2 regions of the Priestia sp. USM5 genome follow, and region 1 is predicted to be linked to the other one. Evidence: a T-box and tRNA genes for the amino acid it is inferred to sense, from the RefSeq annotation. Region 1 holds a T-box; the other holds one or more tRNA genes.
The links. The T-box of region 1 lies ahead of trpS (tryptophan--tRNA ligase). A T-box ahead of a tRNA ligase gene usually reads a tRNA of that ligase, here a tRNA-Trp.
Positions count from the first base shown of each region.

Region 1 (6,656 bases):
TAATAAACGTGACATATGAGTTCACTTCCTTACTTACGTAGTTTTGGATCTAACGCATCTCGTAATCCATCACCAATTACGTTGAACGCTAAGATTGTTAAACAGATAAACAAACCTGGGAAAAATAAGCGCCAAGGATAGTATTCCAAAGCAGGTAAGCCTTCTGAAGCCATTGTTCCCCAGCTTGCAAGCGGTGCCGGAACGCCTAGTCCCAAGTAGCTTAAAAATGCTTCTGTAAAGATTGCTGAAGGAATCGTTAGTGTCATTGTTACTAAAATTGGACCTGTTGCATTCGGAATAAGATGTTTAAATAAAATACGCTTTGTTGTTGCTCCTAATGTTTGTGAAGCCATTACGTACTCTTGGTTTTTCAACTGCAATACTTGTCCACGTACAATACGGGCCATGTTAATCCAGCCGGTAATGGTCATCGCCAAGATCATCGTGCCTAACCCTTGGCCAAGCATAACCATTAAAATAATAACCAGTAAAAGGTAAGGAACACCATATAAGATATCCGCAACACGCATCATTGTTTCATCCGTACGGCCGCCGCGGTATCCAGAGATGCTTCCCCAAACTACGCCGATGAATAAATCAATTAAAGCTGCTGCTAACCCGATAAATAATGAAATACGAGCGCCTTCCCACGTACGAGCAAAAACATCACGCCCTAATTCATCTGTACCGAACCAGTGCTCAGAAGATGGAGCCTGATTAGCATTCAGCAAATCATTGGTTGCATAATCATATTTCACCATCAATGGACCAAATATAGCCATAAAAACAAGGAGAACCATTAGTACTACACCAAACATAGCAAGCTTATTTTTGCGAAAACGAATAAAAACATCTTGCCAGAATGAAAGACTCGGTTTTTCAATCTTTTCTGCCTGAGCGTGGTCAATCCCTGCTGTTTCAAACATTTCTTTAGGAATTTTCGGAAGTTGCTGCATAGTTACTCTCCTTTCTTAGCACCTGTAAGTTTAATTCGAGGGTCAATGAAGCCGTATGCAATATCTACAAGCAAGATACAAAAAAGTAGTAAAATACTGTAGAACACCGTTACGCCCATAATCGTTGTATAATCTCGGTTTGAGATACTGAGTACAAAGTGTGAACCTAATCCCGGGATACCAAATATTTTTTCAATAACAAAGCTACCCGTTAAAATCCCTGCTACTAAAGGTCCCATATAGGATACGACTGGAAGCATCGCATTTCGCATGGCGTGCTTAACTGTAATAACGCCTCTGCTTAAACCTTTTGCTTTCGCTGTACGAATATAATCATTGCTTAATACTTCAAGCATACTCGACCGAGTTAATCGTGCGATAAACGCCATAGGGGTTGAAGCAAGCGCGAGAGCTGGTAACACCGTGTGTGCCCAAGATTCCCAGCGTGCAACCGGAAAAATTTGTAGTTTCATAGCCAGAACGTATTGTAATACCGCTGCCATGATAAAACTTGGAACTGAGATTCCTAGAACTGCAATAACCATCGCCGTGTAATCTTGCCACTTATTATGTTTTAAAGCAGCAATAACACCTAGTACTACGCCAATAGCAATCGCTATTAAAATAGCTTCCATCCCTAGCATGAATGAAACAGGGAATCCGCCGTTAATCAAATCATTTACCGTTTGGCCTTTATATTTGAAAGATGGACCAAAATCCCACTTTAAAATTGATGTTAAGTAATCAAAGTACTGATGGTACCAAGGCTGATCTAAACCGTAATACTGATTTAGATTTTTTTGAATTTCAGGGGGAAGCTGCTTTTCTGATGTGAATGGACCTCCTGGAACAGCACGCATTAAGAAAAAGGTCGCTGTTACGATCAGCCATAATGATAGAAACATATAAATAAGTCGTTTTCCTATATATTTGAACACCCTGACACACCTCCATATTTTTACAAAATTCGCGCACAAGAAAGAAAAGTATATGGAGCACCAGGCCCCATATACCCTTTGTCATAATTGATGTTACTTACTCAAAATGAGCCCACTTAATCTGAATGTCTCCAAGACCAGACATCACAACATCTTTCAGCTGCTTGTCTTGTACCCAAGCATTTGTGTAGAAGTAGATTGGTGCCACTGGCATTTCATCCATGAAGATACCTTCTGCTTTTTTCAACATTGCCTGACGTTTTTTAGGATCTGTTTCTTTTTGAGAGTCAATTAATAACTTTTTATATTCTGGATTTTCCCAGTTTGTATCATTGTTTCCGCCTTTTTTGTCACGGAATAACTCTAGGAAGTTGATTGGATCGTTAAAGTCTCCTAACCAGCCCATACGCCCAACTTGATAATCTCCTTGGTGTAACTTTTCAATGTAAACAGCCCACTCAGAGTTGTCTAACTGTACTTTAATACCAAGGTTTTTCTTCCACATATCTTGAACAGCTTGTGCAATTTTTGCATGTTTTTCATCCGTGTTGTATGAAACCTTAATTGCTGGTAGTTCTGAAGCATCTTTAAGGCCCATTTCTTTCAAGCCTTTTTCTAAATATTCTTTTGCTTTTTTCACATCATTGTCTTTGAAGTAGCCTTTTTTGTTATCTTCAAACATTGTTGGTGGTACAGCCGCCATCGCTGGAACTGAACCGTCTTTTGTAATTTGTTCTGTAATACCTTTACGATCAATTGCATAAGCTAATGCTTTACGAATGTTCACATTGTCTAAAGGTTTTTGTTCTGTATTAAACTTGTACCAGTAAGTACCTGCAATCTCTTGAATGTTTAATGAACCGTCTTTCTTTAATTCAGGAAGTGCATCAGCTGGTAATTGACCGGTAGGCATACCCGCCCAGTCTAATTCACCGTTTTTGAACATTGAAAGTTCAGTGTTGTTATCATTGATCATGTACATTTCAACTTTTTTAAGTTTTACAGCATCTTTATCCCAATAGTTTTCATTAGGAACTAACTCAATTTTGTCGTTATGTTTCCAAGTTTTAAGCTTGAAAGGACCGTTTGACGTATAGTTTTCGCCTGCATTTGTGTACCATTTTTCATTTGATTCAGCAATTTTCGTATTCACTGGGAAGTACGTATAGAAAGCTGTTAATTCTAAGAAATATGGCGTTGGGTTTTCTAATGTTACCTCAAGCGTTTTATCATCTGTTGCTTTAACGGCAACATCATCTAATGAACCTTTTCCTTCATTAGCAGCCTGTGCATTTTTAACATAGTATAATTGATATGCATATTGAGATTCGTTTTTAGGATCTAACGCCCATTTCCATGCATATTCGAAATCTTTTGCTGTTACAGGGTCACCATTTGACCATTTTGCATCGTCGCGAATCGTAAACGTATATTTAGTTTGATCATCGCTGACCTTTACATCTTTCGCCATGGCATTTTCAGGTTTCCCATCTTTACCAATACGAGTTAAACCTTCAAATGTTTGTAATAATACGTTTGATGACGTTGAATCATTAGCTAAGCCTGGGTTCAGTGAGAAAGGCTCAGTTTTAATGTTTACGCGAAGCTCTTGCTCTTTTTTCTTGTCGCCGCCATCACTGCTAGCATTTTCACTGCCACCAGATTCTTTGTTAAATCCACATGCAGCTAAAAACAAGCTCATTACAAGCAGCAAACTGAAAAGAATTGACAACCTTTTCTTCATTGCGTGTTACCCCCTATTAAATTTTGTTTGTGTGGCAACCATATTTTTTTGATATGCACTAATTTCTTAATCCTCTTTCAATACAAAATAATCAGTTATTTTTTCACGTAGTAGAGTGCTAAAGACCTCACTGCAAAATTATTCTTCTACCCTATGAAACTGTCATCAATTGTTTACATGCTGTAAATCCAATGTATGCGCTTAATATGTAGAAGACTCATTCATTACAAAATTCGCTAATTGAAACAAAACATTGGCTATTTTGTTTTTTCTGAAAAATTAAGAAATTGTAATACCTTTGTAAAAAATATGTTTGTTACGCCTATTATAAATATTTTAAAAATTTATTGCAATACTATTATTTAATGGTATTTTTTTGTCATGAGGGAAAAAACCTTATCTTATAAGGATTGTGCCTACTTGTCAGACGTCTAAAATCTTTTTTGTAGTATAGGTATTACAATAGTATTACAAAGGCATTAGAAATACTAAATAAAAGATTTTTACCAAATCCTCCACCAAATTTTCATCAAGAAATGCTTTAATTAAAAGGTTCTTGTCTTTTTTTGCCGAAGAAAAATTCCAGTAAATTGTCTTATAAAACTTTTTAGCGATAAGATGTTTAAATTCCTGCTTTTTCGCGTTATAATAACGAATAACTATATAATTAAAGCTGTGAAAAAGAGTAGTATGCAGAATTTTCATTTTTAGAGAGTTTGTGGCTGGTGAGAACAAACATTGAAACCTGCAGAATGGACTTTGGAGCTTTCAAGTGCAAAGCTTGAACGTTGATCTCAACGTTACATGAATAAAGATAGTTCACAATAATGTGTGCTAATTAGGGTGGCAACGCGGTCCATTCGCCCCTAGCTTATGCTAGGAGCGGATGGGCCTTTTTATGTTGTATACGTAAACTAGCATCATATATGTGCAGATGAAAGGAAGATTTGATGAAAACAATTTTTTCAGGTATTCAACCAAGCGGTACAATCACTTTAGGTAACTACATTGGAGCGATGAAGCAATTTGTTGAACTTCAACATGACTATAACTGTCATTTTTGTATTGTAGATCAGCATGCAATTACAGCGCCTCAAGACCGTTTAGCACTTCGTAAAAACATTCGCAGCCTTGCTGCTCTGTATGTAGCAGTAGGAATTGATCCAGCAAAATCAACTTTATTTATTCAATCAGAAGTGCCCGCCCACACGGAAGCAGGATGGATGTTACAGTGCGTAGCGTATATCGGTGAACTTGAGCGTATGACTCAGTTTAAAGATAAGTCCGCTGGAAAAGAAGCAGTATCAGCAGGATTATTAACTTATCCTCCACTAATGGCAGCTGATATTCTTTTATACAACACCGATTTGGTTCCAGTTGGTGAAGATCAAAAGCAGCACTTAGAATTAACGCGTGACTTAGCTGAGCGCTTTAACAAAAAATACAATGATATCTTCACTATTCCTGAAGTACGTATTCCAAAAGTGGGCGCACGCGTCATGTCTCTTCAAGATCCTACGAAAAAAATGAGCAAGTCCGATCCAAACCAAAAAGCTTTTATTACGCTCTTGGATGACGCTAAAACGATTGAAAAGAAAATCAAAAGTGCCGTAACGGATTCAGAAGGTATTGTTCGCTACGATAAAGAAAATAAGCCAGGTATTTCAAACTTATTAAGCATTTATTCAATCCTAGCAAATAAATCAATCGAAGACATTGAAGCAATGTACGAAGGCAAAGGTTATGGTGACTTTAAAGCTGACACAGCTAAAGTAGTAGCTGAAGCACTTGCTCCAATTCAAGAAAGATATTATGAATTAGTTGATTCTAGCGAGTTAGATGATATTTTAGATCAAGGTGCCGATAAAGCAAATGCAACGGCTAATAAAATGCTTCGCAAAATGCGAAACGCAATGGGAATTGGCCGTAAACGTTAAAAAAAAAAACGACTGCTATGCAGTCGTTTTTTCAATTCACTTTTGGCTCTTGTTCAATTTCCCAAAGTTTTTCAAAGAAAGGTTGTCCTTTTACTAAGCGCTCGCATAATAATTTATGTTTCGGTGACCACCCTGACTTCGTTTCATCGTATAGCTGATTCCATACGTCTTGAAACGGCATCTCTTGAATGTCTTCGTATTTCGTTGGATTCCACTCTGTGTACCAGTAGCGGATTTGAGCTGTATTTTTTGTTGTATGTAGCTGATCAAGTGCCATAAATAACAGCTGTTTTAGCTGACGTTCTTTACGTGTTAGCCCTCTCATCGTTTCAGGAGACGGCGAAAGAATATGATGCTCTTTTTTAGTTAGCTCGTCTTCACTGAACTTATATTCTAGCTCTTCTTGATCCGCAATCATCTCATAAACTAACTGTTCTTGTCTTGGAATTAAGCGGCTTTTTCGAATTGGGATATGATAGCCCATCGTATCAATTGCTAAAATATTCGTTCCATCTGTAACAATAAAACAATATTCAACCTGCGTGCGCTCATGATTTTTCCGAATGTATGCTTTCTGATAGACATCTTGTAGTAGTTGTTGAGGTAGCTCGGAAAGATCATTTTCAATGTAATGAAATAAAAGCGGATTTACTTTTAATAACGGTGCTTGATCGAGCAGTTCTACACAATCGTCTTTTCTCCACTCATGGAAATGACACACATTATAACCGTTTTCTTCGCCTTCAAACCAATTAACCCATACATCATGAAGATATAGCATAATTTACCCCTCACTTACTATCTGTTTGTTATCCATCAGTATAGGCAGAGAAAGGAATTTTTATTCCAAATGATGTTATTTTTCTAAAAATTAATTGTAAAATACCTTCGTTTTTGGTTATTATGCAAATGCACTTATTTCGAAGCTCAGACATAACGCCAGTGCTAATGATTGCTACAGGCTTCATGAACTATATCCACCCCTATAAGCAGAAAAAATCCGAGTTTCTTCTATAGTAATAGGTTTGTCAGGAGGTCTGACAAACCTAAAAAAATCTATCACACTTTTGTGATAGATTTT
Region 1 is NZ_JBSGKN010000001.1:3,949,062-3,955,717, forward strand. It holds gene ACWATA_RS20790 (ABC transporter ATP-binding protein) at 1-15, opposite strand, end outside; gene ACWATA_RS20795 (ABC transporter permease) at 30-956, opposite strand; gene ACWATA_RS20800 (ABC transporter permease) at 959-1,894, opposite strand; gene ACWATA_RS20805 (peptide ABC transporter substrate-binding protein) at 1,992-3,638, opposite strand; T-box leader at 4,305-4,509, shown strand; gene trpS (tryptophan--tRNA ligase) at 4,586-5,575, shown strand; gene ACWATA_RS20815 (YjbA family protein) at 5,607-6,356, opposite strand; gene ACWATA_RS20820 (hypothetical protein) at 6,385-6,543, opposite strand; gene opp4C (oligopeptide ABC transporter permease) at 6,656-6,656, opposite strand, start outside.

Region 2 (6,656 bases), 1.5 Mb from region 1:
TAAGTGATCCAACGGAATAATAAGTGACTTAAAGGCTGAAACATTGCTTCTACCCAATCAGAAGGGTTCGGTAGAGGCAGCCGAAAGATTTTTGCAAGAGCGATCATGATACTGATTGTCATGAATACAATAAAAATTTTCCGTTCTTTTTTATGAGAGTGTTGAGGTAATCTTTTTATTTCCATCCATATAACCCCTGCACAAATGATCAAAAAGGAAAGAAACAAGTGCATGCAGTCAACCCCAATATATTTTGACGTTCAAATAGGCTATTCGTATGATGTCCGCTAAAGAAAGTGATTATACATTTATGTAAAATATAGAAAGTATTTCAAGGGATAAAAGATATCATTGGACGCTCTTAAATAATAAAGGAATTTGTTATGCGGAATATTTACGCAGCTTCAACCTATCGAAACGTCGTATGAATAAGTGGAAAAATGCCACACTATAGAGTGAACAAATGGAAAGGAGCACTATGATGAAAAAATTCCCATATAACAAAGATAAACAACAATCATTTCAAGCAGCACAGCAGGGGCATAAAGAAGCAGTAGATGCATATGAACAGGCAAATGAAGCTAAAAATGATGCATCGTATGGACATGAAGCGAAGCAAGCGATAGGTGAAGTGAACGAAGCCTCTCAGCAAATCGAAAATGCGCTTGAAAATGCTTCTGAAACACAGCGTCAGCGTTTAACTGAGTTTCAGCAAGACATAAAAGATATGGAAAACGACCTTAATCAATAAAAGAGTAGCTGTTTTACTTAGACTTACAGCAGGTTCACAATAGAGTATAAATTGCAAAAGCAGAAGATAATGAACTTCTGCTTTTTTTTATTGGCAGAGTGAATGTAGGTTTCGTGTATATAATGGCTTTTAGCAGTTGTTTGGAGGGCAAGGCGAAGGCTCCTATAGGGAAAACAGAATAGGTGAGACCCTGCAGGAGCGGAAGCGAAGGCTTGCACGGAAATCAACAGTAGTGTAACAAATAATCCATCGTTCCATTCTTATTTTAAAAGGTATAGAAGTTAAAAAAGTAAGAATCCTAATAAAAACAGAACGATAAGAATGGAAAGGGATTGTGACAGGAAACATGCTAATAAATATACTAATAATGATTGTCGTATTGTACTTCATATATGTATTCGTAACTGCAGTGGTACTGTTTTATGTCCCTTTGCACAAGGGAAAAGACTTAAAAGTAATGAATACTGAGAATTTTTACGGAAAGAAAGAATCCACAGACCGTGTTATGCTTTTGGAAAACGGTTATTTTTCAGGGCTTGTTCGGATGCAGATGATTCAAGAAGCGAGGCATACAATCGATATTGCGTACTTTTCCATCGGCAAAGGTCGTTCGTCGGATTTACTTATGGGTGCTTTATTCGAAGCTGCGGACCGAGGTATACGTATTCGAGTGCTGTTAGACGGGATCTCTCATGGGCTAAAAGGCAAGAGAAAAAATGTTCTTTATGCTCTAGCTTTCCACAATAATATTGAATTAAAGTACTATGAGCCCTTTACTATTCTTAAACCTTGGACATGGCATAACCGTCTTCACGATAAAATAATAGTAGTCGATGGCCAATTAGGTATTAGTGGAGGACGAAATATCGGAGATAAATACTTGGCCAGTCAACCGGATAAAAATTTTGTCTATGACCGTGATGTGCTGATTTATAATACAAAGCAAGAAAGTAATAGTGTCATTCTCTCAATGGAGAAGTATGTAGAGAAATTATGGAACCACCCGTATACGCGCAAAGCTTTTCCAAAGCTCAAGAAAACTAAACAATTTCGTGGCCTTTCAGGAAAGAAATTGTTAATAGATCAATACGAAGAGGCCAAAAAAGCAAACGAACCCTTTGTCCATCCTTATATTGTATGGAGAGAATCAACGATGCCTACAAGAAAGGTTTCTTTTATTGCAAACCCTATTCAAAGAATGAATAAAAGCCCTTTTATATGGAAAACGTTTATTAAGCTTTTTGAGCAAGCTGAAAAATCCATTGTCGTTCAAAGTCCTTATATTGTACCAACAAAAGAGATGGAACAGTATATAGATAAGTCAGTAAAATCTAAAGTGCAAAGAATTATTTTAACGAATTCTATTACGTCCACTCCGAATGCTATGGCTTTTTCTGCATACTTAGGAGTGAAAAACCGCGTCATAAAAGCGGCTTCAAAGCTTTATGAATATCAACAGCCTTATTCCATTCACGGGAAATCCGTTGTTTACGACCAGCGTTTGAGCGCAGTTGGTTCTTTTAACTTAGATTCACGTTCTGTATTTTTAAATACTGAATCTATGGTTATGATAGATAGTGAAGAATTTGCAGCCGAGCTAACAGGGGCTATTGAAACTAAAATTTCTCACAGTACGCTTGTGGGAAATGAGGGGGAACCTGTGGGTTTTAATACGGATTCTCAAAAAAACGTGCCTCCTGTAAAATCTGCACTCCTCCATATTCTTTCAGTCTTCACGCGATTTTGGAGACATTTTGTATAGTTCTGCACTTTTCCTGAAAAAGTGCTTTTGCAGAAAGCTTATAAAAATAAATGGTAGAGGATAAAAGGTGCTGCAACTGGTGGTGGGAAGTGTGAAAAGCTGTGATATGCCTCACAGTTTTTTTGAAGTCGCCAGTACTAGTCATGATTCATAAAAAGACCTATTGACGAAATTCCATATATGTTTTATTATAATATAGCGTCGTCAATAAACGAGGTTCTTTTGAAGAAATCATTTCTAGGGGCATAGTTTAAAGGTAGAACTACGGTCTCCAAAACCGTCAGTGTGGGTTCGATTCCTACTGCCCCTGCCATTTTGGAGTTATTTTTCAATTCACACGCGGGTGTGGCGGAATTGGCAGACGCGCTAGACTTAGGATCTAGTGTCTTATGACGTGGGGGTTCAAGTCCCTTCACCCGCATCTTTACTTTTATATATTGCGCGGAAGTAGTTCAGTGGTAGAACACCACCTTGCCAAGGTGGGGGTCGCGAGTTCGAACCTCGTCTTCCGCTTCTTTTCAAAAGCAGTTTGCATGTGCAAACTGCTTTTTTTGTTGTAGAAATAAAGATTTTTACTATGCTGTTTTTAATTAGAAATAGTTTATTCAATCAGTGCTGCTTATACGTATTGCTTTCATGAATATACACATATTATTGGGGTTACATTAAAAGCTAATGAACGATACGTGAAGACGTCTAATATGGTTTTTAAGATAGGGGAGAGTCCTATGGAATCTAGTTGGTTTTCAATTATACCGTTTTTAATTGTTATTCCAATAGCTATTTTCACCAAACAAGTGCTGCCAGGGTTGTTTTTAGGCTTATTAGTAGGCGCTTATTTGATTGATCATTCGATTGTCGGAGGTGTTGAAAAGTTACTTCACTACGTTGTACAAGCTCTTAGAAATAAAAGTAATATAGAAATCGTTGTCTTTTTATACGCGTTTTCAGGGCTTATCGGAATGATTAAGATGGCTGGAGGAGTTAAAGGTTTTGTGGAAACAGCTGCAGAAAGAATTGATACAAGAAAAAAAGCTCTTATTTTAACCTATGTTTCAACCATTGGAACATTCAGTGCTCCCACCTTTCGTTTTGTGACGATCGCGCCCATTATGAGAGCGCTGCTGAAAAAAGTGAAAATGACGACAGCAGAGCTAGGGTTTGTTATTGAAACAACTGCTACTCCTGTTATCGTCTTAATTCCCGTGGCAACGGCATTTGTGGGATATATGGTCTCAATCATTCAAATGGCAATTGATCATCAAGGCATAAAACAAGACGCTTATTCTTTGTTTATTCAAAGCATTCCTTATAATTTCTTTTCGATTGTGATTATTTTAGTAGGGATTTATTTCAGCTTTTTTCATCATTCAACGTCTACGGCTCCTATGAAGCTCGAGGAAGAAGACGAAAAAGATTGGCATGATTGTCATCCTTGCGTATCGAAGGATTTGCCTTCTAAGCCTTGGAATTTGTTAGTACCTTTACTTGTTGTGATTTCACTTACCTTACTTTTAACATGGTGGAGTGGACATCGTAAGAGTCACACCTTTTTTGAAGCATTTATTAAAGCAGACGTGTTAGAAGCGATGGTAGTAGCTTTAATTATGACTACGTTAATTACCCTCATTTTTTTCTTGTTTCAGCGCTTTACATTACAGAATTTGCTTAATGGTTTTATCACAGGAGGCAATGACTTGATGTCCGTTATTTTGTTGTTATCGGTAGTATGGGGATTATCCGCTGTTACAGAAGACTTAGGTTTTTCAAATTTCGTGACGGCACATTCTAAGTGGATTCCTCAAATGTTTGTCACTCCGTTCATGTTTATCTTTGGAGCCGCTATTTCTTACTTTATCGGATCTGCTTGGGGAACGTGGGGGATTTTAATGCCGCTTGGCGTATCGCTTGCAAGTTCTGCAGATCTTTCTTTGCCGTTAATTATCGGTGCGGTGTTTGCGAGCGGTTCCTTTGGAGCGTTTTCTTCACCTTTAAGCGATGATACGAATACCATCGCCAAAATATTAGATTTATCTGTTATTGAATATGCCAAATATAAATTAAAGCCAGCTTTAATTGCAGCGGGAATAACAGTTGCTTTCTATCTTGTTGTATCTTTCTTATTTTGAATGAGAAAAATAGCCGTCTAGTATCAATTTTTCATTTTTTTTAATTTAAAGTATGCATACAGTCCTAATGACAGGCACACTAGGATGATACAAGTAAGTGGAAATAAGATGGTATTAACAAAATGATCATAAAACCATATATACACGCACATCACCTCAATAATTTTAACGCCATTTTTTTATTTAGTAGAGATACACTATCTGTGCTGCTTCTTCCTATTCCTTAAAAATGCGATAATCAGAAGCAGTAGGGGTATGATAGAAAATAGTGGCATATGTAAAAGATATCTCGCAACGTGTAATCCTTCATAAAGGTGTTCTTGAAAATTGCTAGCGATTGTAATCGACAAAAATAACACAATGATGCCCAAAGGATAAGCTAGACGTGAAGGAGATTTAATTTTAAATAAAGTAGCTGTACCTATTATAGAAGCATAAAACAAGATGCTAACTTTAAAATAAATCCCGATAACCATCGCGAACATAAAAAATACATCTAGACGCTCTAAAAAATCAGCTACTTGGATCGTTTGGACAGTACTAAGAAGAGGGAACTGTGATCTTGTCGTCAGATCAACTCCAAGCACACTAATGTTAATAATCATTGTAATAATTAAATTAATTCCGCTTAATCCCGTTGCACATATCATGGTAACACTTGCTTTTTTAGGATTACTTAAGTAAGGAAGAAGCATGGTAAATACAATAGCCTCTGTGAAAGGAAAATACAGCGTTTCGGTTAAAGCAACTTTTGCAACAGGGAGCACTCCTTCTTTTAATACCGGCTGTAAATTCTTGAAATCAATTAACCCTGAGCTAATAATTAAAATGAAGCCTGCAACAGCCAGAAAATACATAAAAATAAACAGAAGCTCTCCTGATCTCGCTATCGCTTCAATTCCTTTTCGGGTAATATAGATAATGACCAGCATCAATAAGGCATTGGCAATAAATAGAGGCGTATCGGGATAAGCAAAAGTAAGAAGCATCTCTCCGAAATCTCTTAGAACTCGTGATGCATCGTATAAAAAATAGACAATGTATACAAATGCAAGAAGTGTTCCCAATACCTTACCTAAAATTTTCTGCATATATTCTGTAGGCAGGAGGTCCGGATAGTAGGAATAGAGTTTATGATAGACTAAAAAGAAAAGAAAGCTACACAGCATTCCAATTAAAATAGCTAGCCATGCATCTTGCTTCGCTCCCATTGCAAGAGGGACTAATAGAGCGCTTCCCAGTTCAAATAAAACCATGAGAATAAATAATTGAGTGGCGCTAATTTTTGCTTTTTCCATATACCCAGTACCTCCTTATCTTAGTGTTGTTTTTCTTTTACGCTAGAAAGAAATGACTTATTGCGCAGACCTGTTCGGCGAATATAAGCTTCTACCGTAACGTCTACATCTAATTTTGGAAAGTAAACGTCATCCCATTCTGATTTGAGTTTTTCCCACTGATTGGGGCGTGTGCGTTCCAACGCTGCTCCAAAACCAAAAATGTCAACTTTGTCTGTCTGAGCTTGTTTAATAGCTGTTTGTAATTCTTTTTTTATTTCTTTACCTGCAGCTTTTTCCATTTTTTTGATTACAGCAGGTTGACGTGTATCAACAGGGACCTCCACTTCTCCAAGATCGCCTTCTACGCGAGTGTGAACGGACGCATAAGGTTTTCCTTTTATCACCTTTACAGATACATCCGTTTTTTGACGAACTGTTTGATAGGCAAGCGCTTCTTTTTTTCCTTTCCAATCTACATTAATATCGGTTCCTTGTATTTTATCAAGGATCCAAACGCTTCCTCTGGCTGGACTATTGTACAACCAGTCGATTAACTTTCCATTTTTAAAAACAGCAATGCCAGAAGCACGAAGGGTAGCTTCTGGTGCGCTTTGCTGGAGATTATCTAATTTTTCTGCTTGTTGAGGATTTCCAACTAAACGAAAACCCGATACTAGCGCTTCTCCTCCGGGAGATTCAAGAGATCTCATGACTTCTTGAAAGGGAACCTTTAG
Region 2 is NZ_JBSGKN010000001.1:2,455,322-2,461,977, reverse strand. It holds gene ACWATA_RS13320 (hypothetical protein) at 1-185, opposite strand, end outside; gene ACWATA_RS13315 (hypothetical protein) at 482-751, shown strand; gene ACWATA_RS13310 (phospholipase D-like domain-containing protein) at 1,119-2,513, shown strand; tRNA gene ACWATA_RS13305 (tRNA-Trp) at 2,753-2,826, shown strand; tRNA gene ACWATA_RS13300 (tRNA-Leu) at 2,853-2,934, shown strand; tRNA gene ACWATA_RS13295 (tRNA-Gly) at 2,955-3,026, shown strand; gene ACWATA_RS13290 (Na+/H+ antiporter NhaC family protein) at 3,242-4,642, shown strand; gene ACWATA_RS13285 (GerAB/ArcD/ProY family transporter) at 4,840-5,940, opposite strand; gene ACWATA_RS13280 (Ger(x)C family spore germination protein) at 5,961-6,656, opposite strand, start outside.
Region 2: it has a tRNA-Trp gene. The T-box ahead of trpS (tryptophan--tRNA ligase) is inferred to sense a tRNA for this amino acid. The anticodon was not compared.